Regions from separate parts of the Roseomonas gilardii genome, predicted to be linked through region 1. Evidence: predicted binding sites of a transcription regulator. Region 1 holds the regulator's gene; the other holds the start of a gene.
The links. The regulator LexA, encoded in region 1, represses DNA repair genes until DNA is damaged. The targets are predictions, from matches to a motif close to TGTTCTANNTANGTTC.

Region 1 (10,521 bases):
CCCGGGTCAGCCTGCCGCCCGTGCCGGACCTGCCGCGCCGGGCGGTGATCCTGGTGGGGAGCGTGGATTCGGTCGAACGCCTGCCGGGCGGAAGACGCGTCCTGCTGACCGGGGCGACCCCCGGCGAGGGACAGCCGGCGCTGGAGCGCAGCCTGCGCCTCCGGCTGAAGAAGGGCGACGAGACGCCGATCTCGCCGGGCGACCGGCTGCGGGTGCGCGCCCTGTTGCGGCCGCCGCCGCCGCCCTCGGCCCCCGGTGCCTGGGACTACCAGCGATCCGCCTTCTTCGACGGCAGTGCCGGCAGCGCCTCGGCCCTGGCGCCCGTGGAGCGGCTGGAGGCGGCGCCGTCCTCACCGGGCGGGAGCGGCTTCTCCGGGCTGCGGAGCCTGCTGGAACAGCGCGTCCTCGCCGTGCTTGGCAGCGGTGCGACGAGCACCGTGTCCAGCGCCATGCTCACCGGCAGCCAGACGCCCATCCCGGACGAGGCCGTGGCGGCGATGCGCGACAGCGGCCTCGCCCATCTGCTCTCCGTGTCCGGCCTGCACGTGGCCATCGTGATCGGCCTGGGGATGAGCGTGGTGCGGCTGCTGGTGGCGCTGGTGCCGCCCCTGGCCCTGCGGGCGGACAGCAAGTCCGTGGCGGCCGCGGCGGGGCTGCTGCTCGGCACGGCCTATACGGTGCTCACCGGATCGCAGGTGCCGATGCTGCGTTCCCTGGCCATGGCCGCCCTGGCCACGGTGGCGGTGCTGCTGGGGCGGCGGGTGGTGTCGCTGCGCGCCTTGGCCCTGGCCGCCGCGCTGGTGCTGGCCTGGCAGCCGGCGGCGCTGCTCGGCCCCTCCTTCCAGATGAGCTTCGCCGCCGTGCTGGCGCTGATCGCGGGGTGGGAGGCGATGCGCGGGCCGCTGGACCGCCTGCGGGGGCAGGGCGAGGCCTGGCGGCGGGGGCTGGTGGCGGTGCTCGGCCTGACCCTCACCTCGCTGCTCGCCGGGCTGGCCACCACGCCCTATGGCCTGCACCATTTCGGCCGGCTCCAGCTCTATGGCGTGGTGGCGAATGCGGTGGCGGTGCCGGTGACGTCGCTGCTGGTGATGCCGGCGGGGATGCTGGCGGTGCTGCTGATGCCCTTCCGCCTGGAATGGCTGGCGCTGGTGCCGATGGGCTGGGGCACCGACCTCGTGCTGGCCACGGCCCGCCGCGTCGCGTCCTGGCCCGGCGCCACCGCCATCGCGCCGCCGATTCCCGCCTGGGGCCTGCTGCTGGCGAGCTTCGGGATGATCTGGCTCTGCCTCTGGCGCACGCGCTGGCGCTGGGCGGGGGTGCCGCTGATCCTGTTCGGCCTGTTCTCCGCCCCGCTGGTGCCGCGGCCCGACCTGCTGGTCTCGGCCGATGCGCGGCTGATCGCCTATCGCAGCCCCGAAGGCGTCTTCCTGGCGCGTGGCTCGGGCAGCAACGGCTTCACCCGTGACAGCTGGTTGCGCGACTGGGGGGAGGCGGGCTTCGCGCCGCTGCCGGAGGAAGGGGAGAACGTGGCGGCCGGGCTGAGCTGCGCCGCCGGCCACTGCCTACTGCGGCCCCATCCGGGGGGGCCGGCGATCGCCCTGTTGCGCAAGGTGAAGACGCGCCGGGGCGTGGCGCCGCCGCCGATCCGGATGGAGCCCTGGTGCGACAGCGTCGCGGCGCTGGTCTCGGCCGAGCCGATCCGGGGCCGCTGCCGTGCCGGCCGGACCTCGCCGCTGGTGGTGGACCGTTTCAGCGTCTGGCGCGACGGCGCCCAGGCCGTGTTCCTGGCCCCCGACGGGGCAAGGGTGGTTTCGGACCGGATGCTGCGGGGCGAGCGCCCCTGGGTGCCGCCTGTCCCGAAGCCGAGGCCGCGCGAGGCCCCGGCCAGGGAGGATGAAGGCGGGCCGGACATGGCCGCCGAACCCGCGGAGCCGCCGGAAGAACTCCCCGGCGAGGATCAGTAGCGGCGCAGCAGCCCGACCAGCGTGCCCTGGACCTTCACCCGGTCGGGGCCGAAGATCCGCGTCTCGTAGCTGGCATTGGCGGGCTCCAGGGCGATGGAATTGCCCTTGCGGCGGAGGCGCTTCAGCGTGACCTCCGCATCGTCCACCAGTGCCACGACGATGGTGCCGTTCTCGGCCGTATCGCCCCGGCGGATGATCACCGTGTCACTGTCGAGGATTCCGGCCTCGACCATCGAATCCCCGGAGACCTCCAGCGCATAGTGCTCGCCGCCCGTGAGCAGCGAGGCCGGGACCTCCACGCTGCCGCCGGTGTCGCGCAGCGCCTCGATCGGCTGGCCGGCGGCGATGCGGCCATAGAGCGGGAGCTGCACGACGCTGTGCTCGGCCGGGGAGGGCACCCCCGCCAGGTTCGGCGCGAAGTTGCCACGGATGACGTTGGAGGCGCCACCGGACGATCCGGCGGGGCCCGCCGCTGCCGCGCGGGACGGCGTCTTGCCGGGGGCGAGGCTGTCGGGCAGCCGCACCACCTCCAGCGCCCGGGCCCGGTGCGCGCGGCGCTTGAGGAAGCCGCGTTCTTCCAGCGCCGTGATCAGGCGGTGGATGCCGGACTTCGAGCGCAGGTTGAGGGCCTCCTTCATCTCCTCGAAAGAGGGCGAGAAGCCGGTCTGGCGCAGGTGCCGGTCGATGAAGACGAGAAGCTCGTGCTGCTTCCGCGTTAGCATGGCGCATCTCCCAACCGGGCGGCGAACAAAGAGGAAACGTTATCTGCTTGTTCTAGATAAGTTCCTGGCTTGTCGTCAAGTTTATCCCCGGATTCCACAGGTGTTCCGCCATCACGGAAGGGTCAGGGAGGGGCCGGTTCAGACCCCGAGCGCCGCGAGGTCGATGATTTCCACCGTCCCGCCCGCCGCCAGGGCCGGGGCGTGCGGCGCCCGCAGCACCAGCGCATCGGCACGGGCCAGGGTCTTGAGCATCGAGCTGTCCTGCGCGGCGAAGGGGGTGGCGACGGGCAGGTCCGCGCCCGTGGCCTCCAGGCTCGCGCGCAGATAGTCCTCCCGCCGGTCGTTCTCCGGCAGGTCGCGTCCGATCCGGGCCAGCCGGGTGGGCGCGGGGCCGGCGGGCAGGCCGGAGAGGCGCGCGATGGCCGGGCGCAGGAACAGCACGCCGCAGACCAGCGCCGAGACCGGGTTGCCCGGCAGGCCGAGCAGCGGCACGCCGCGCAGATGCCCCCAGATCAGCGGCTTGCCGGGACGCATGGCGATCCGCCAGAAATCCAGCGCGAAGCCCTGCGGCCCCAGTGCCGACTGCACGAGGTCATGCTCCCCGACGCTGGCACCGCCTGTGGTGGCGAGCAGGTCGCAGCCTTCCGCCGCCGCGGCCGCCATGGCGATGGCCGCGGAATCATCCCCGACGATGGGCAGGATCACGGGGTCGCCCCCGGCGCCGCGCACCAGGGCGGCCAGGGCATGGGCGTTGGAGGACACGATGCCGCCCGGCGGCAGCGGGTCGCCGGGCAGGGCGATCTCGTCGCCCGTGGCCAGGATGCCGATCCGGGGCCGGCGGTGCACGGTCAGCCAGGCATGGTTGGCGGCGGCGGCGAGGCCGATATCCCGCGCCGTGAGTTGCCGCCCGGGGGAAAGCAGTTCCTCTCCAACGGCGAAGTCCAGCCCGCGCCGCCGGATCCAGCGCCCGGGGCGCACGGTTTCCCGCACGGTGACGCGGTCGCCCTCGGCGGTGGCGTCCTCCTGCAGCAGGATGCCGTCCGCCCCTTCCGGCACGAAGCCGCCGGTGAAGATCCGGACCGTCTCGCCCGGCCCGACCGTGCCGGCGAAGGGATGGCCCGCCGGCGCGGCCCCGGTTACCGCCAGGGTGGCACCCTCCACCGCCTCGGCGGCCCGCACGGCATAGCCGTCCATGGCCGAGACGTCAGCGGGCGGCTGGGTCAGGCGTGCCGCCACGGGCGCGGCCAGGACACGGTTCCAGGCTTCCGGCAGGCTGACCGTCTCCGCCGGGACGGGGGACAACGCATCCAGGATTCGCCGCAGCGCCTCGGAAACCGGGATCATCCTCGCTGGAACCCTTTCAGTCGGCCTCGAAAGTGCCGGACTTGCCGCCCGACTTGTGCACCACGCGCACCGCCTCGATCCGCATCCCCCGGTCCACCGCCTTGCACATGTCATAGACGGTCAGGGCCGCCACGGTGGCGGCGGTCAGCGCCTCCATCTCCACCCCGGTGCGCCCGGCGGTGGAGACGGTGGCGGCGATCTCCACCGTATCGGGCTCCACCGGTTCCAGGTCGAGCTTCACGGAGGTGAGGGGCAGGGGGTGGCAGAGCGGAATCAGGTCGGCGGTGCGCTTGGCGGCCATGATGCCGGCGAGCCGCGCCACGCCCAGCACGTCGCCCTTGCCGGCACGGCCCTCGCGGATCAGCACCAGGGTTTCCGGCCGCATCACCACGCGGCCACGCGCGGTGGCGCGACGCTCGGTGACCGCCTTGGCCGAGATATCGACCATCGCGGCCTTTCCGGCCGCGTCGAAATGGGTGAGGGGCCCCTGGCTATCCCTTGCGGGGCCTTCCGGCTCGTCGCCGCTCAACCGGCCTCGATCAGCGCCCGGGCCGCCGCTCCCACATCCGGCTGGCGCAGCAGGTGTTCCCCGACCAGCAGGCAGCGCGCCCCGGCGGCGGCCATGCGGCGCACGTCGTCGGGCGTGCGGATGCCGCTCTCGCCGACCGGGATGCGGTCGGCGGGGATCAGCGGGGCGAGGCGCTCCGTCACCGCGATATCCGTCCGCAGCGTGCGCAGGTCGCGGTTGTTCACCCCGATCAGCCGTGTCTCCAGCCCCAGGGCCCGGTCCAGCTCGCGCTCGTCATGGACCTCGGCCAGCACGGACATGTCCAGGCTGCGCGCCGTGTCCTCCAGCGCATGAGCCTGCTCGTCGGTGATGGCGGCCATGATCAGCAGGATGCAGTCGGCCCCGGCAGCCCGCGCCTCAAGGACCTGATAGGGGTCGAGCATGAAGTCCTTGCGCAGCACCGGCAGCTCGCAGGCGGCCCGCGCTTCGGCGAGGTATTCGAGGGAGCCGCCGAAATGCGGCGCATCGGTGAGAACGGACAGGCAGGCGGCGCCGGCATCGCAATAGGCCCGGGCCAGCTTCGCGGGGGAGAAATCCTGGCGGATCAGCCCACCGGAGGGGGAGGAGCGCTTGATCTCGGCGATCAGGCCGGTGCGGCCCTCGCCCAGGAACTTGCACAGCGCCCCGGTGAAGGAGCGCGGTGCCGGGGCGGCGGTGGCGCGCCGTTCCATCTCGGACCGGGAGATCTCGTGCATCCGCGCCTGCACCTCCACGGCCTTCTCGGCCATGATCCGGGCGAGGATGTCGGGCATGTCGCGGTTGGCGGCACTGCGGGTCTCGGGGGCCGCGAGCGTTGAGGCTTGGTCCATGGAACGGTTTCCTGCGGCGTATGACGCCGCCTCGTCAAGTTCCGGCCGCCGCCCGGGTTGCATGGAAGGGTCTGCACGAACCGGGGCGCGCGGGGGCGGGGGTGGTCAGGGTGCGGTGGCGGTGCGGAGGCGCTCCAGCACGCCGCGCGCGGCGCCCTGGTCGATGGATGCGGCGGCCATCCGGGCCGCCTCGCGCAGATCGTCGCTCCGGCCCGCCACCACAAGGGCGGCGGCCGCGTTCAGAACCACGCAGTCGCGATAGGGGCTGGCGACACCGTCCAGCAGCGCCAGCAGCGCCGCCGCGTTGCGCTCCGGATCGCCGCCGCGCAGGGACTCCACGGGGGAGACCGGCAGCCCCACATCCCCCGGCGAGACGGTGAATTCCCGCAGGTGCCCGTCGCGCAGCTCCACCACCTGGCTGGGGCCGCTGACGGTCAGCTCGTCCAGCCCCTGGCCGTGCACGAGCCAGGCATGCTCGCTGCCCAGGCGCCCCAGGGCCTCGGCCATCGGGCGCAGCCATTGCGGGGCGAAGGCGCCGGTCATCTGGCGCGTCACGCCGCCCGGATTGGCCATCGGCCCCAGCAGGTTGAAGATGGTGCGGGTGCCGAGTTCCACGCGCGGCCCGGCGGCGTGGCGCAGGGCGGCGTGATGGCGCTGCGCCATCAGGAAGACCATCCCGGCCTCGCGGATCACCGCCGGGATGCGCTCGAAGGGGATGTCGAGATTGACCCCCAGCGCCGAGAAGGCATCCGCCGTGCCGGAGCGCGAGGACTGGGCCTTGTTGCCATGCTTGGCCACCGGCACGCCACAGCCCGCGACCACCATGGCGGCGGCGGTGGAGATGTTCAGCGTCCCCGCCCCGTCGCCGCCCGTGCCGACGATGTCCACCGCGCCGGGCGGCACCTCGGCGGGCACCATGCGGGCGCGCATGGCGCGGACGGCGCCGGCCATCTCGGCCACCGTCTCGCCCCGCAGCCGCATGGCCATCACCAGCCCCGCGATCTGCGCCGGGGTGGCCTCGCCGTTCATGATGATGCCGAAGGCCCGCTCCGCCTCATCCTCGTCCAGCGTCTCGCCCTGGGCGAGGCGCGCCAGCACCGGCTTGAGGGAGGTCTCGCTCATGGCCGGCCCCTTCCCGGACCGGCCGGCAGGGGGCGGGGGATGGCGGCGTCGGGGATCATGGCCAGGATCATGGCCGGACAGTGTTCCGCCTCCCGGCGCCGTGATCAAGCGGGGCGCGCGGCATCACGGCATCCCCCCGGCGACCTGCGGCAGCAGCGCCTCGTTGATCTGCACCGGGGTGCGGTCGCGCAGGGCGTTCAGGTACTGGATCTCCAGCTCGTCGCCCATGCCGCTCTCGATCCGGCCGCGGAAGGCGCGCAGGGCGGAGGCATCGGCCACGTCGCCCGGCGTGACCTCCAGCACCTGCGCCACGGCGAAGCCCTGGGCCGTGCGGACCATGGTGGCATCGTTGGGCTTCGTGCCGAAGATCTGGTTCAGCAGTTCCGGCGGCACGCGGGGCCCGGCCTCGTTGCGCCCGTCGCGGCCGAAGGGATCGCTGCGCAGGGCGATCACCCCGGCCTCCTTCGCCGCATCCTCCAGGCTGCGCCCGTCCTTGACCGCGGCGAGCAGGGCGGCCGCCTTCTCTTCCTGGGCATGGGCGCGGGCATCCTCGGTCCAGGCGGCGCGGACGGCGTCCTCCACCTGCTCGAAGGGCCGGGGGGCCGGGGGCTGAACCGAATCCAGCTCGACGCCCACGAAGCCGGCCCCGGCCTTGGATTCCTCCATCCGCGCGGGCTGCCGGGGCTGCGCCGCGAAGATGGCGGCCAGGGTCTCGTCGCGGGCATAGTCCGGCACCGGGAGGCTGGCGGCCTGTCCGTCCGGGGCGTGGCCGGTGGCATCCACCGTCACCGTGCCGACCTCCATGCCGAACTGCTTCGCCGCCTCCGCCAGCTTCGCGCCGCCGGCCAGGGCGTCCTCGGCGCCGTTGATGCGCTCGAAGGCCAGGTCGGCGGCTTTGCTCTGGGCCAGCTCGTTGCGGAGTTCGTCGCGCGCCTGATCCAGCCCGCGCACCGCCGGGGGCTCGACCTTGACCACCTTCAGCACGTGCCAGCCGAAGGAGGACTTCACCGGTGCCGACACCTCGCCCTCCGGCGTGGCGAAGGCCGCGCGGACCAGTTCCGGCACGGGGATCTCGGCCTGGGAAAGCGTGCCCAGCTCCACCGGCTGCCCGCCTTCCGCCTTGGCCTTCTCCGTGATCGTCGCGAAATCCGCGCCGTTCTTCCAGGTCGCGGCCAGGGCCTTCGCCTCTTCCTCCGCCTGGGGGCCGGTGGGGAAGAGGACCTGCTCCAGCGTCCGGCGCTCCGGCGTGTGGAAACGGTCGCCGGCGGCGGCATAGGCCTGGGCGATTTCCTCGTCCGTGACCTGGACGTCCTTCATCACGATCTCGGCGGCCAGCCGGGCCACGGTCGCGGTGCGGAGCTCCGGCGTGGAGAACTGCTGCGGGTTGTTCTCCCAGAAGCGGCGGAGCTGCTCCTCGGTCGGGGCCGGGGGCTCCGGCGCGTCCGAGAGCGGCAGGGTCGCCAGCTCCACCACGCGGCGCTCGCCCGCCTGGGCCAGCAGGGGCTTCACCAGCGCATCCGGGGCATGGATGCCGGCGCGGACCGAGGTGATGATCTGCTGCCGCTCCAGCTCCCGCTTCACCAGCGCCAGGAAGCCGTTCTCGTCCAGCCCGTTGCCGCGCAGGAACTGGTTGAAGATGGCACGGCTGAACTGCCCGCCCGCCTGGAAGGCCGGGATGGCGAAGACATAGTCGCGCACCGCCTGGTCGGAGGCAGCGACGCCCATGCGGTCGGACTCCGCCGAGGCGATGCGCTGGTTGACCAGGGCCGCGACCGCCTGCTGGGCCGCGGTCTGGCGCAAGGCATCGTTGATGGCGAAGTCGGGGCCGAGCTGCCGCTGCAGCTGCGCCATCTGCCGCCGCGCCGCCGCCTGGGCCTCGGCCAGCTCGATCGGGTGTCCGTCCACGCGCGCCACGGCGCTGTCGCGGCCGAAATTGCGCACGACATCCTCGATCCCCCAGATGCCGAAGGAAAGGATCAGCAGCAGGAACAGGCCCTTGGCGAACCATGTCCCGGCGAGGCGGCGGAAGGCGGTGAGCATCTGGTCCGGCAAGTCCCTGGGGCGGCCCGGGGGCGCCCGAAAGAAGAAGGGTCCGGCACGGTACGCCGGGTCGGGGGCACGCCTTACCGGAGGCGGGCGGAGTTGCCAAACCTCCACCGGCCGGGATACCGCCGGGGAGAGCGAATGAAACATTCGGAGAGGCTTCGATGACCCCTGGCATCCGCCCGCTGATCGCCGGCAACTGGAAGATGAACGGCACCGCCCGGGAGGCCGCCGGCCTCGCCGATGCGGTGCGCCAGGGGGCCGCGGAGGTGACCGGCGCCGTGGACCTGCTGGTCTGCCCGCCCTTCGTGCACATCCACGCGGCCTCCGCCGCCATCGCCTTCCAGCCCATCGCGGTCGGGGCACAGGACTGCTCGCCCAAGGAGAAGGGCGCCCATACCGGCGACGTTTCCGCCCCGATGCTGGCGGATGCCGGCTGCGCCTATGTCATCCTCGGCCATTCCGAGCGCCGCGCCGACCATGGCGAGACGGACGCGCTGGTGAAGGCCAAGGCGGAGGCCGCCATCGCCGCCGGGCTGATCCCCATCGTCTGCGTTGGGGAAAGCCTGGCCCAGCGCGAGGCGGGGGAGGCCGAATCCGTGGTGGCCGGGCAGATCGCCGGCTCCCTGCCGGACGGCTTCACGGCGGCCAAGGGCGTGGTGGCCTATGAGCCCGTCTGGGCCATCGGCACCGGCAAGACCCCCACCGAGGCGGACATCGCCGCCATGCATGCCCGGATGCGGCAGGAGCTGGTGGCCCGCTTCGGCGAGGCGGGGCAGGGCACCCGCCTGCTCTACGGCGGCTCGGTGAAGCCCTCCAACGCCAAGGCGATCCTGGCCCTGCCGCATGTGGATGGCGCGCTGGTGGGCGGCGCCTCGCTGGTGGCGGCGGACTTCCTGGCCATCGCCGCCGGCGCGGCGGGCTGACCCAAGCCGGATGACCCAGGCCGGATGACCCAGGCCGGATTTGGGCGCAAAACCCCGGCCGGGCCGCTCGGCCGGGGTAGCAACGGCCACGCGGGGCGGGTAGAAGCCGGGGCACCATGACCACCGTCCTGCTCGTCCTGCACTTCTTCGTCGCCCTCGCGCTGATCGGCGTGGTGCTGCTCCAGCGCAGCGAGGGTGGCGGCCTCGGCATCGGCTCCTCCCAGGGGATGGGCGCCTTCATGACCGGGCGCGGCACCGCCAACCTGCTGACCCGCTCCACCGCGGTGCTGGCCACGCTCTTCATGGTGCTGGCCATGGCGCTGGCGCTGATCAACCGTGGCGCCAGCCAGAGCGGCGGCAGCTCGATCCTGAACAACCCGCCCCCGGCCGCCGGCGCGCCCGCCACCCCCGGTGGTGCGCCCGCCGCGCCTTCCACGGCGCCGGGCGCACCGCCGGCCCTGCCCGCCCTGCCGGCGACTCCGTCCGGGCCTTCCGTCCCGAACAACTGATCTGCCCCCTGCACCGATGCCCGCGCGGTTCAACACCCGCGCGGGTTTGATCCGCGCATGGCCCTCCCGCGTGCCATGCGTGTAGCCGGCCGCCCCCGAAAGGGGTTATGACGGCCTCCCATGACGCGGTTCATCTTCATCACCGGCGGCGTGGTCTCCTCTCTCGGCAAGGGCATCGCCGCCGCCTCCCTCGCGGCGCTGTTGCAGGCGCGCGGATACAAGGTCCGCCTGCGCAAGCTCGACCCCTATCTCAACGTGGATCCGGGGACGATGAGCCCCTACCAGCACGGCGAGGTCTTCGTGACCGATGACGGGGCGGAAACCGACCTCGATCTCGGCCACTACGAGCGCTTCACCGGCGTCCACGCGAACCAGGCGGATGCCTGGACCTCCGGGCGCATCTACTCGGAGGTGCTCGCGAAGGAGCGCCGCGGCGACTACCTGGGCGGCACGGTCCAGGTCATTCCGCACATCACCGACCACATCAAGGCCGGCGTGCTGGCCGAGACCGAGG
Region 2 (10,521 bases), 2.0 Mb from region 1:
GTGACACGGGCGTCGCTGTTCGGGTCGTCGCCTTCCCAGATGAAGGCGGTCTGGTCGCCCCGGCTTTCCAGGTGCCGGTCCAGGCAGGAGACGGAGGCGTTGAGGATGCCGTCCTCGAACCAGCGGATGGAGACGTCGCCGGTGAAGGAGGTGTTCTTGATCTTCGTCGGCTCGCGCATCCAGGCGATGCGGTCCATCTGGCCGTGCCAGAAACCGTCCGGGTCGTTCTTCGCGGCATCGGCCATGGCCTGGCGCTTTGCCGCATCGACATGGGCCTTGGCCGCGATCTCCGGCTTCACAGCGATCAGTGTGTCGTCGCCCATCATTTCACTCCCAACATCCAGGCGCCCCGTTGGAGGCGTTTGCAGCGAATTGGGACGTGAGGCGACGGCGCCGTCAAGCGATGCGGTGGAGTGGCCCGTCCTCCCGTCCGCTGGCGCCCGATGGAATGGCGCAGAATTGCGCCATTCCGGCATCAAAACTTGTCGCAACGCAGCGGCAGGGCCTCCGGGCCACGCTTCCGGATGCCCAGCCTGCGACCCATCCGGGGCCTTCATCCGGTGGGAAACCGTGGATCAGCGCCAGTAGTGCCGGGGCGGGGGCGCGTAGCCGTAGCGCGGCGGCGGCGGGCGGCGCCAGTGCGGAGGCGGCGGGGGCGGACGGTGCCAGTGCCGGGGCGGCGGCGGGGGACGCCAGCGGTGCGACGGCGGCCTGTGCCAGCGGGGCGGCGGCGGGGCGTAGTACTGGGCCGGATGCAGAAGGCCGGCGGGCCGCGCCTCCGGCGCCACGGACACCGGGACGGGCGCCGCCTGCGCCGTCCCGGCCGCGAGGGCGGTCACGGAAAGCAGCGGGGCCAGCAGGGCGGCGTAGAGCAGTTGGCGCATGGGACGTCTTCGATCCTTCTGCGGGAGAGGTGGGTGGAAAAGGGCCGGCGCGGCCTCCCATGGCGGCGCCGGCCCGGGGGTTCAGTTCACGCGGGTGGCGGGAGGCTCCGTGGCGGGGCCGGTGCCCGGCTGGCTGCGGGCGACCTGCCCGGATGCCTTGCCGGCGCTGGCCTCCGGAGCCCGCTCCGCCGCATGGGAGGAAGAGCCGGCCTTACCGGAACGGAGGTGCTTCGTCGCGGCGGCATGGCCTTCCGCCTTCGTGGTGTTGGCCGTGCCGGCGGCCTTATGGCCCGGGGCCTCGGCATGTCCGGCGACGGCGGCATGCGCCCGGGGCTGCGATCCGGGCTGAGGCTGTGCGGGGGCCGTGACGGCAGGCCCGGAGGCGGCGGCGGATGCCGGCTCCTGCGCCGCTCCCTGGACTCCCCCCAGCACTCCCCCCGGCACTTCCCTTGGCACATTCCCCTGGGCCATGGCCATGCCGGCGGAACCGAGCAGCAGGGCGGAGAACAGCAGGCTGGCACGGAACGTCTTGCGCAATGGGGCCTCCTCTGGGCTGGTGAGCGCAGAAGGAAGAGGACACCCGCCAGGAGGCAGGTCTCGGGCACCTCCAGGGAATCTCTGAGGCGGGCGCGGCGGCTTCATGGCCGGAGTGACAGCGTGAAACATGGGGCCCGCCAGCCCCGGCGATCAGGACGCTGCCCCGCCCGGAGCCGGCGAGGCGCGTCCCGCGCTATTCCTCCACGGCCCCTTCCTCCACCCCGCCGGCACGGCCGCGTCCGGTGGCGCGCGGCATCCGGGCGGCGGCCCGACGCTCGGCCGAATCGGGGGCGACCATCGGGTAATCGGGCGGCAGGCCCCAGCGGGCCCGGTACTGGTCCGGGGTCATTCCATAGGCGGCCTTGAGGTGGCGCGTGAGCATCTTCACCTGCCTTCCGTCCTCCAGGCAGATCAGATAGCCGGGCGTCACGCTCTCGGCGATCGGCACGGCCGGTTCAGGACGCGGCTCCAGGGGCCCTTCCCCGCGTTCACTGTCGGCCGTGGGGGTGGCCGCCGGGGCTGGGGCATCCGTAGCTGGAACCGGCCGGGCGAAGCCCCCAGGCGGGTTTCCAGCGGAATTGCCGGTGCGCTCCCCAGAAGTTCCGGCCGCTGCCTCCGGCATGGCGGAAGGGCGATCCGGGGAAACGTCTGGCGGAGCCTCACGCAGCCCTGGCTGTGGCACAGGATCTCCGGTCCCCGCCTCCCCGCCGGGGAATCCCCCGGCGGCTTCGGTGGGCGCCGGGCGCGAGCGGGACCGTGGCGCTGGCCCGGAAGCTCCGGGCTCGGGACGGGGGGGCTCGAACGGCAGGTCACGACGCATGCCGCCGGATTCCCCCCGGGGCGCCCGCCGCGGCGCCCGTTCCGGCCCGGCGGCCCGGGAAGGCGGCGACTCCGGCCCGGGAACCGGCGGCGCGGAAGCGGATGAGACAGGGGGCGGGTCAAGGGGCGGAGCGGGCGGCATGGCGTGCGCCGCCTCGGCCAGATCCTGGGCACGCGCGTGCTGCTCCAGCAGCAGGCGCAGCGTGCCGGTGGTTTCCAGGAAGCCATCGGGCCGGCGGACCACCACGGCGGCGCCATCCAGGCGGAAGATCCGGTGTTCCCGCGGCAGGCGCCAGATCTGCTCCTCGGTGGCAGGCACGATCTGGCATCCGCAGGCCCGGGCGATCCCGGCTTGCTCGGGCGTCAATTGCAAAGGACGACTCTTCTCGGTTTGGTTTCTTCGGCGGGTGGGATGGCCCCGGACCATGCCAGGAAGGCCGTTCGGCCGCCCGGCCGATCACGTCATGGCAAGGCTATAGACCCTGTGGCGATAAATTTGAATCTGGCGCCGTCGCTTCCGCTCTGGCATTCCGGTTCCAGTTTTGTTCCGGATCTCTCCTCGAAGCAACATGGCCGAGCAGATCGTCATCGCCGAGAAGACCAGCCAGGCCAAGGATATCCGCGCCGCGGTGGGCCAACGTTACGGCGCCGTGCTGCCGGCGGAAGGGCATCTCTTCGACCTTGTGGAGCCCGAGGAGGCGAATCCGGCCTGGAAGCGCTGGAGCCCCGTGCTGCTGCGGCCGGAGTCGCTCTATGGCACGCGCCCCGCCACGGGCGGGAACAAGGCCTCCAAGCTGCAGGCGATCCGCGCGGCCCTGCGTTCCGCGAAGCGCGTCTGGCTGGCCACCGACTGCGACCGCGAGGGGCAGCTGATCGGGCAGGAGATCCTGGAGCACTATGGCTATCGCGGCACGGTGATGCGGGTGATGTTCACCGCGCAGGACCCGCAGACCATCCGCGACGCCTTCGCCCATGCCCGGCCCAATGCGGAGCATGCGCGGCTTTACGCGGCGGCGGTGGCGCGGCGGCAGGCGGACCAGATCTACAACCTCTCCCTCACCCGCACCGCTACGGTGACGCTGGCGAAAGGCGCCCGGGCGGTGATCGGCGTGGGGCGGGTGAAGACGCCGACGCTGGCCATCGTCTGCCGGCGGGAGATCGAGATCCGCGACTTCGTGCCGCAGAGCTATTTCGAGGTGGTGGCGACCGCCGCCGTCGAGGCCGGGCGGCTGCGCATGCGCCACGCGCCGAAGGAGCGCATCCTGAAGCGCGAGGAGGCCGAGGCCATCGCCGCCCTGGCCGAGGGCTTCCAGGGGCCGCTCGCGGTAAAGGTCGAGGAGAAGCGGCAATCGCCGCCGCGCCTGCACGACTTGCCCTCGCTGCAACGCCTCTGCGGCTCGCGCTTCGGCTGGTCGGCGGCGCGCACGCTGGAGGTGGCGCAGGAGCTCTATGACGGCGAGGGCAAGAAGGTCATCACCTATCCCCGCGCCGAGACGCGCTATCTGCCGGAAAGCCTGATCCCCGACGTGCCGCGCATCGTGGCGGCGTTGCAGGAAGGACGCGCCTGGAGCGGCATTCCCGTGCCGCAGCCGCCGCTGGTCCGGCGCGGCGCCAGCGGGGCCTTCCACGACAAGGGGCTGGCCGGGGCGAGCCACCATGCGGTGATCCCCAACGTCAACACGGTGGAGCGGCTGCGCGAGGCCTGGCCGCGCCTTTCGGCGGATGAGCGCAAGCTCTTCGACGTGATCGCGCGCGCCTATCTGGCGGCGATGATGCCGGATTTCCGTTACCGCCAGACCACCGCCACGATCGACGTGAAGGGCCCCGGGAGCCTGCATGTCTTCCGCGCCGTGGGGCGGCAGCCGCTGGAGATGGGCTGGCGCGCCGCCTTCCCCGAATGGGTGCCCGCCGAGGAGAAGGGCGAGGACGCCCAGCTCCTCCCCGCTCTGCGCAACGGCGAGGCAACGACCTTGAGCGAGGCGAAGGTGGAGGCGAAGGAGACGCGCCCGCCGCCGCGCTACAACGAGGGCACGCTGATCGAGGCGATGCAGAACGCCTGGCGCTTCGTCGAGGACGAGGCGCTGCAGGACCGGCTGAAGGAGGCCAAGGGCATCGGCACGCCGGCGACGCGGGCCGAGATCATCCGTGGGCTGAAGGCACAGGACTTCCTGCGCATCGACGGCAAGCACATCGTGCCGACCGAACGCGGGCTGCAACTCTTCGCCGTGCTGGAGCAGGCCGATCCGGCTCTGGTCGATCCTGGCGTGACGGCGCAGCTCGAACGCCTGCTGGACGAGGTGCTGGTCGGGCAGCAGGAGATGATGGGCGCCATCGACGCCGTCTGCGCCCAGGCCAGCCGGATCATCGCGCGCCTGACCGAGCGTGCGGCTGCCGGCGAGGCACCGCTCCTGGCCATTGGTGACGCGGCAGGCGGCGGAAAGGGCGCGCCCACGCCGGCCATGGCGCGCTTCGTGGCCAGCCTGGCAAAGCGCAAGGGGATCACACCGCCCAAGGGCTACACACGCTCCGCCACGGCCTGTCGCGCCTTCCTCGACGAACATGCGCCGCGCCGGGAGGGCGGCGAGGCAGGAACCGTCCGCGCACCTAGCCCGGCGCAACTCGGCTTCGCACGGAAGCTGGCGGAACAGCGCGGCGTGGCCCTGCCGGAGGAGGTGCAGGCGAGCGCCGCCGCCATCTCCGCCTGGATCGACGGGCAGCAGGGAAAGAAGCCGGGCCGGGCGAAGGCCGCGGGCCCGGGCAAGGGACGGCCCCGGAAGGCAGGCGCAGGCCGTACCCCGGCACGGCGGCGTACTACGGCCCGGGAGGATGCGGCGCCGGCCTGAGCTTTCCGGCCATTGCGCCATGGATGCCGTTGCGCTTGGGGGAAAGGCTCCGTCTTCACCCCCAGAACTTTCCCTTTGGCTTCCCATCCGCCAGGACGCTGCGGGTCCTGAACCCGGTTCGTCGGCTTTTGCTGTGGCCGGATCGCGCCGGAGAGCGACACTCTCCGGCGACTACGGATGCCGCCAGCGCGGAGGTGGTGATCTTCTTTCTCGGGAGCCCCGCTGATCCACCTGCGTCCCGGGGATCGGGCGTCAGGCTGACGGCCACCACAGGTGCCAACTCAAGCCCGGGGTCCGGGGACCGGCTTCGGTCCCCGGCGGAGAGGGTGTGGGAGAGGCGGCGCCTCTCCCACGGCGGGCTGAAGCCGCGGCGGCGCCTCAGCCCCGGAGTACGGCTCCGGTGGCCTTGGTCACCGCCGCCACAACCTTGGCCGCCACGGCCTCGATCTCGGCATCGGTGAGGGAGGCGTCGCGCGGCTGGAGGGTTACCTCGACCGCCAGCGAGACCTTGCCTTCCGGCAGCCTATCGCCCGCATAGCGGTCGAAGATCGCGGCATCGGCGATCAGGTTCCGCTCGGCGCCGCGCGCGGCGCGCAGCACGTTCTCGGCCGGGACCGAGGCATCCACCAGGAAGGCGAAGTCGCGCCGCACCGGCTGCAGGGCGGAGAGGGCGGGGGCGGACTTCTTGCGCCGCTTGGGCTCGGGGATGGCGTCGAGGAAGACCTCGCAGGCCACCACGGGGCCGCCGATGTCCAGCGCCGCCAGCACCTTCGGGTGGATCTCGCCGAACTGGGCGAGCACCACCTTCGGCCCCTGGCGCAGCACGCCGGAACGTCCGGGGTGATAGTAGCCCGGCGCATCCGCCGTCACCGTGATCCCGGCCAGCGGCGCGCCCAGGGTGCCGAGCACGGCGAGCGCGTCGCCCTTGGCATCCATCGCGTCCACCGGACGGGAAGGCTCGCTCCAGTGGCGCGGCGTGGCACCGGCACGCAGCGCGGCGGCCACGGCGAGCTGCCCGGCGGGCGAGGGGTCGCGATAGGCACCGCCCACCTCGCTCAGCGCCACGTCCGGATAGCCCCGCGCCGCGTTGCGCCCGGCGGCGAGCAGCAGGCTGGCCACCGGGGTCGGACGCATCTGGTCGAGGTCGGAGGCGATCGGGTTCAGCAGCCGCAGCGATTCCGGCGCCTCGCCGAACAGTGTCGCCACCTCATGCGCCAGGAAGCCCATGCTCACGCAGTCCAGCGCCCCGCGCGCGGCGAGCACGCGGCGGGCCAGCACGGCGCGCGACTGCGCCGGGGTCAGCGAGGGCAGCGGCACGGGCGAGGAGACGGGCAGCGACACCGCCGGGATGGCGTCCAGCCCGGGCAGGCGAAGCACCTCCTCCAGCAGGTCGCACTCGGCCTCGATCCGCTCCACGCCCTCGGCGGCCAGCGCCGCGCGCTCCGGGGCCAGGGCGGCGAACTGGTCGAGATCGGTGCCCCCCGCGCGATAGGCGGAGGCCGAGGAGGCGATGTCGTTGCGCCAGGACGGGACGGCGACCGTCACGCTCTCCGCGTCGCGCGCCACCGTGGCGAAGCCCAGCCGCTCCAGCGAGGCCACGGCCTCATCCGCCGTGATGGCGGAGTTGCCGAGGCCCCGGATGCGCTCGAAGCGCAGGCTGGCCTCGCGTCGCCACGCCGGCTCGGCGCCGGCGGCGACCACCTCGCTCGCCTCGCCGCCGCAGAGCTCCTGGATCAGCCGCGTCGCGGCCTCCAGCGCATCCGGCAGCAGGGCCGGGTCCACGCCGCGCTCGAAGCGGGCGCGGGCATCGGAATGCAGCCCGTGGCGGCGGCCGGAGAGCGCGACCCGCACCGGGTCGAACAGCGCGCATTCGATGAAGCACTCGGTGGTGTCCGCGTCGCAGCCGGAATGCTCGCCGCCCATGATGCCGGCGAGGCTCTCCACCCCCTCCGCATCCGTGATCACGAGATCCTCCGGCGTGACGGCGATCTCCTTGCCGTTCAGGGCGAGATAGCTCTCGCCCTCGCGCGCCCGGCGCAGGGTCAGCACCTCGCCCGCCACCTTGCGCGCATCGAAGACATGCAGCGGCCGGCCGAGGTCGAAGGTGAACCAGTTGGTCACGTCCACCAGCGCCGAGATCGGGCGCAGGCCGATGGCGGTCAGCCGGTCCTGCAGCCATTGCGGCGAGGGGCCGTTGCGCAGGCCGCGCACGGAGCGCCCGAGCACCCAGGGGCAGCCCTCGGCATCCTCGATCGCCCAGCGCAGCGGCGAGGGGAAGCGCCCCGCCACCGGCTCCGGCTTCCAGGGCTTCAGCGTGCCGAGGCCCGCGGCGGCGAGGTCGCGCGCCACGCCGCGCACGGAGAGCGCGTCGCCCCGGTTCGGCGTGACGCTGATGTCGAAGACCGGATCGTCCATGCCGAGCCACCTGGCATAGACCTCGCCGACCGGCGCGTCGGCGGGCAGGTCCAGGATGCCGTCATGGTCCTGGCCGAGCCCCAGCTCGCGCGCGGAACACATCATGGCCTCGCTCTTCACGCCACGGATCTCGCCCGCCTTCAGCGTGATGCCGGTGCCGGGCACATAGGCGCCGGGCAGCGCCACCACTGCCTTCATGCCGGTGCGGGCATTGGGCGCGCCGCAGACCACGGAACGGATCGTGCCGTCCCCGACATCGACCTTGCAGGCGCGCAGCCGGTCGGCATTCGGGTGCTGCACGGCCTCGACCACATAGCCGATGCGGAAGGGCGCCAGCGCGTCGGCGCGGTTCTCGACGCTTTCCACCTCCAGCCCGATGGCGGAGAGGGTGGTGGCGATCCGCTCGACCGAAGCCTCGGTCTCCAGGTGGTCGCGCAGCCAGGACAGGGTGAACTTCATCGCCGGTCAGCCCGCATCATGGAGGGTATAGGGGGAGAGCACCGGCGCGCCGTAATGGCGCAGCCAGCGGACATCGCTTTCGTAGAAGGGGCGCAGGTCGGCGATGCCGTGCTTGAGCATGGTGATGCGCTCGATCCCCATGCCGAAGGCGAAGCCCTGCCACTGGCGCGGGTCGATACCGCAATTGGCGAGCACCTTGGGATGCACCATGCCGGAGCCCAGGATCTCCAGCCAGTCGGAGCCCCGGCCCAGCTCGCCGGTCTTGCGGTCCCAGCCGATATCCACCTCCATCGAGGGCTCGGTGAAGGGGAAGTAGGAGGCACGGAAGCGCACCGGCAGCTCGGCGATTCCGAAGAAGGCGCGCAGGAAGTCGATCAGGCAGCCCTTGAGGTGGCCCAGCGTGATGTCGCGCCCGATCACCAGCCCCTCCACCTGATGAAACATCGGGGAGTGCGTGGCGTCATGGTCGGCGCGGTAGGTGCGGCCCGGCACGATCACGCGGATCGGCGGTTCCTGCGACAGCATGGTCCGCGCCTGCACCGGCGAGGTATGCGTGCGCAGCACCGTCTCGAAGCCCGCGCCATGGGCGGGGGGCAGGTAGAAGGTGTCCTGGTCCTGCCGCGCCGGATGGTGGCCGGGGATGTTCAGGGCGTTGAAGTTGTACCAGTCGCTCTCGATGTCCGGCCCCTCGGCCACGGCGAAGCCCATGGCACCGAACAGCGCGGTCAGCTCCTCCACCGTGCGGGCGATGGGGTGGATCGCGCCGCTTTCCGCCCCGGCCGGCGGGTGCGGGCGGGCCGGCAGCGAGACGTCGAGGCGCTCGGCGGCGAGCTTCGCCTCCAGCGCCGCTTCCTCCAGCACGGATTTGCGGGCTTCGAGCGCGCGCTCGACCGCCTGCCGCACCGCGTTGACGGCGGCGCCGCGCGCCTTGCGCTCCTCGGCGGGCACGGCGCCCAGCCCCTTCAGCAGCGCGGTCACCTGGCCGCTCTTGCCCAGCGCGCCCACGCGCACCGCATCCAGCGCGCGCAGGTCGGCGGCCGCCGCGATGGCGGCCTCCGTCTCCGATTGCAGCGCGGCGAGGTCGTCCGACATCTCGATCTCCCGAGGGGGAATGGCTGTTCGCGGAACCGGCCGCGGCGGGCGGGCGGCCCATGGCCGCGAACCGGTCCCAGTCAAAGCAATGGGTCAAAGCAACGGGTCAAAGCAAAAAGGGCCGCCTCGCTCCCGGGGGTGTCCCGAGAGGCGAAGGCGGCCCCATCTGCCGAAAATCCGGATCGGGGTGCCGGCGGGCCTGAGCCCGGCCGGTGTCCCCGGTATGCGGCTGCTTACGCCGCGGGCAGGGACGCCTTGGCCTTCTCGACCAGGGCGCCAAAGCCGGCCGCGTCCTCATAGGCGATCGCCGCCAGGACCTTGCGGTCCAGCTCGATGCCGGAGGCCTTCAGCCCCGCGATGAAGCGGGAATAAACGACGCCGTGCTCGCGGCACGCCGCGTTGATGCGCTGGATCCACAGGCCGCGGAACTCGCGCTTCTTGTTGCGGCGGTCGCGGTAGGCGTACTGCAGCGCCTTCTCGACCCGCTCGAGCGCGGGACGGTAGGCGGTGGAGGAACGGCCGACATAGCCCTTGGCGAGCTTGAGGACCTTCTTGTGACGGGCGTGGGCGGTGACGCCGCGCTTGACACGAGCCATCTGTGCGCTCCCTTACCGATCCAGCCCGTAGGGGGCCCACTGCTTCACCGTCAGGCCGTCCTGGTGCCGCAGCACCTGGGTACCGCGGTTCTGGCGCTTGGCCTTCTGCGGACGGGCGGACAGGTTGTGGCGCTTCTTGCCCGGGCCGGCGAGCACCTTGCCCGTCGCCGTGATCTTGAACCGCTTCTTGACCGCGGACTTGGTCTTCATCTTGGGCATTTCGGACCTCCTGTGGTTCAGGCCGGCGCATCCCGGAAGCCCACGCCGGAAATCCGGCCCAGGCAGGCACCACACCATGCGGTGGGGACGCGCTTCCACGGCCGGGCAGCCCAACACGGCCCGGACGCGCGGAGAGGGGCGGCCTATAGCGGGGCGGCGGGACGGGGGCAAGGGGCTGTTGCCGCCACCGGCCGCATGGCTGTCGGGCGCCGGCCGGCTTCGTGTTGGTTCGGGAATGAAACCCTCCCCCGGCCTTGTGCCGGGAAAGGCGCGCGGCCCATCCTCCCCCTGCCCCCCCAAGGGGGCGAACGAGAAGAATCGGAGGAACCATGTCCCAACGGCATCCCCTGCCGCGCCGGCGAGCCCTTGCCTTCGCCCTGCTGCCCAGCCTGGCGCTGTTCGCCTGCGCCGCCCCCCAGACCGCGGCGCCGCCGGCCCGGCAGGCCACGCTCGACACGGCGCTGCGCCAGCAGGTGGAAAGCGGCAAGGTGGGCGCGATCGCCGCCCTGGTGGTGCGCGACAATGGCGAGGTGCTCTACAGCGGCAGCGCCGGCACGCGGACCCCGGGTGGCGGGGAGGCGCTGCGGCCCGACAGCCTGTTCCGCCTGGCCAGCATGACAAAGCCCTTCACCTCGGTCGCGGCGATGCAACTGGTGG

Region 2: the regulator LexA is predicted to act here: its motif matches at 2,773-2,788, upstream of RGI145_RS18175 (type IA DNA topoisomerase).

The regions. Positions count from the first base shown of each region.
Region 1 is NZ_CP015583.1:2,004,984-2,015,504, reverse strand. It holds gene RGI145_RS09155 (ComEC/Rec2 family competence protein) at 1-1,964, shown strand, start outside; gene lexA (transcriptional repressor LexA) at 1,958-2,686, opposite strand; gene RGI145_RS09145 (molybdopterin molybdotransferase MoeA) at 2,825-4,030, opposite strand; gene moaC (cyclic pyranopterin monophosphate synthase MoaC) at 4,047-4,478, opposite strand; gene trpC (indole-3-glycerol phosphate synthase TrpC) at 4,556-5,407, opposite strand; gene trpD (anthranilate phosphoribosyltransferase) at 5,513-6,529, opposite strand; gene RGI145_RS09125 (peptidylprolyl isomerase) at 6,653-8,569, opposite strand; gene tpiA (triose-phosphate isomerase) at 8,749-9,498, shown strand; gene secG (preprotein translocase subunit SecG) at 9,615-10,007, shown strand; gene RGI145_RS09110 (CTP synthase) at 10,128-10,521, shown strand, end outside.
Region 2 is NZ_CP015583.1:4,009,894-4,020,414, reverse strand. It holds gene acs (acetate--CoA ligase) at 1-323, opposite strand, end outside; gene RGI145_RS18190 (hypothetical protein) at 576-884, opposite strand; gene RGI145_RS18185 (hypothetical protein) at 966-1,421, opposite strand; gene RGI145_RS25850 (MucR family transcriptional regulator) at 1,615-1,869, opposite strand; gene RGI145_RS18175 (type IA DNA topoisomerase) at 2,810-5,083, shown strand; gene pheT (phenylalanine--tRNA ligase subunit beta) at 5,462-7,957, opposite strand; gene pheS (phenylalanine--tRNA ligase subunit alpha) at 7,964-9,049, opposite strand; gene rplT (50S ribosomal protein L20) at 9,283-9,645, opposite strand; gene rpmI (50S ribosomal protein L35) at 9,658-9,864, opposite strand; gene RGI145_RS18150 (serine hydrolase domain-containing protein) at 10,194-10,521, shown strand, end outside.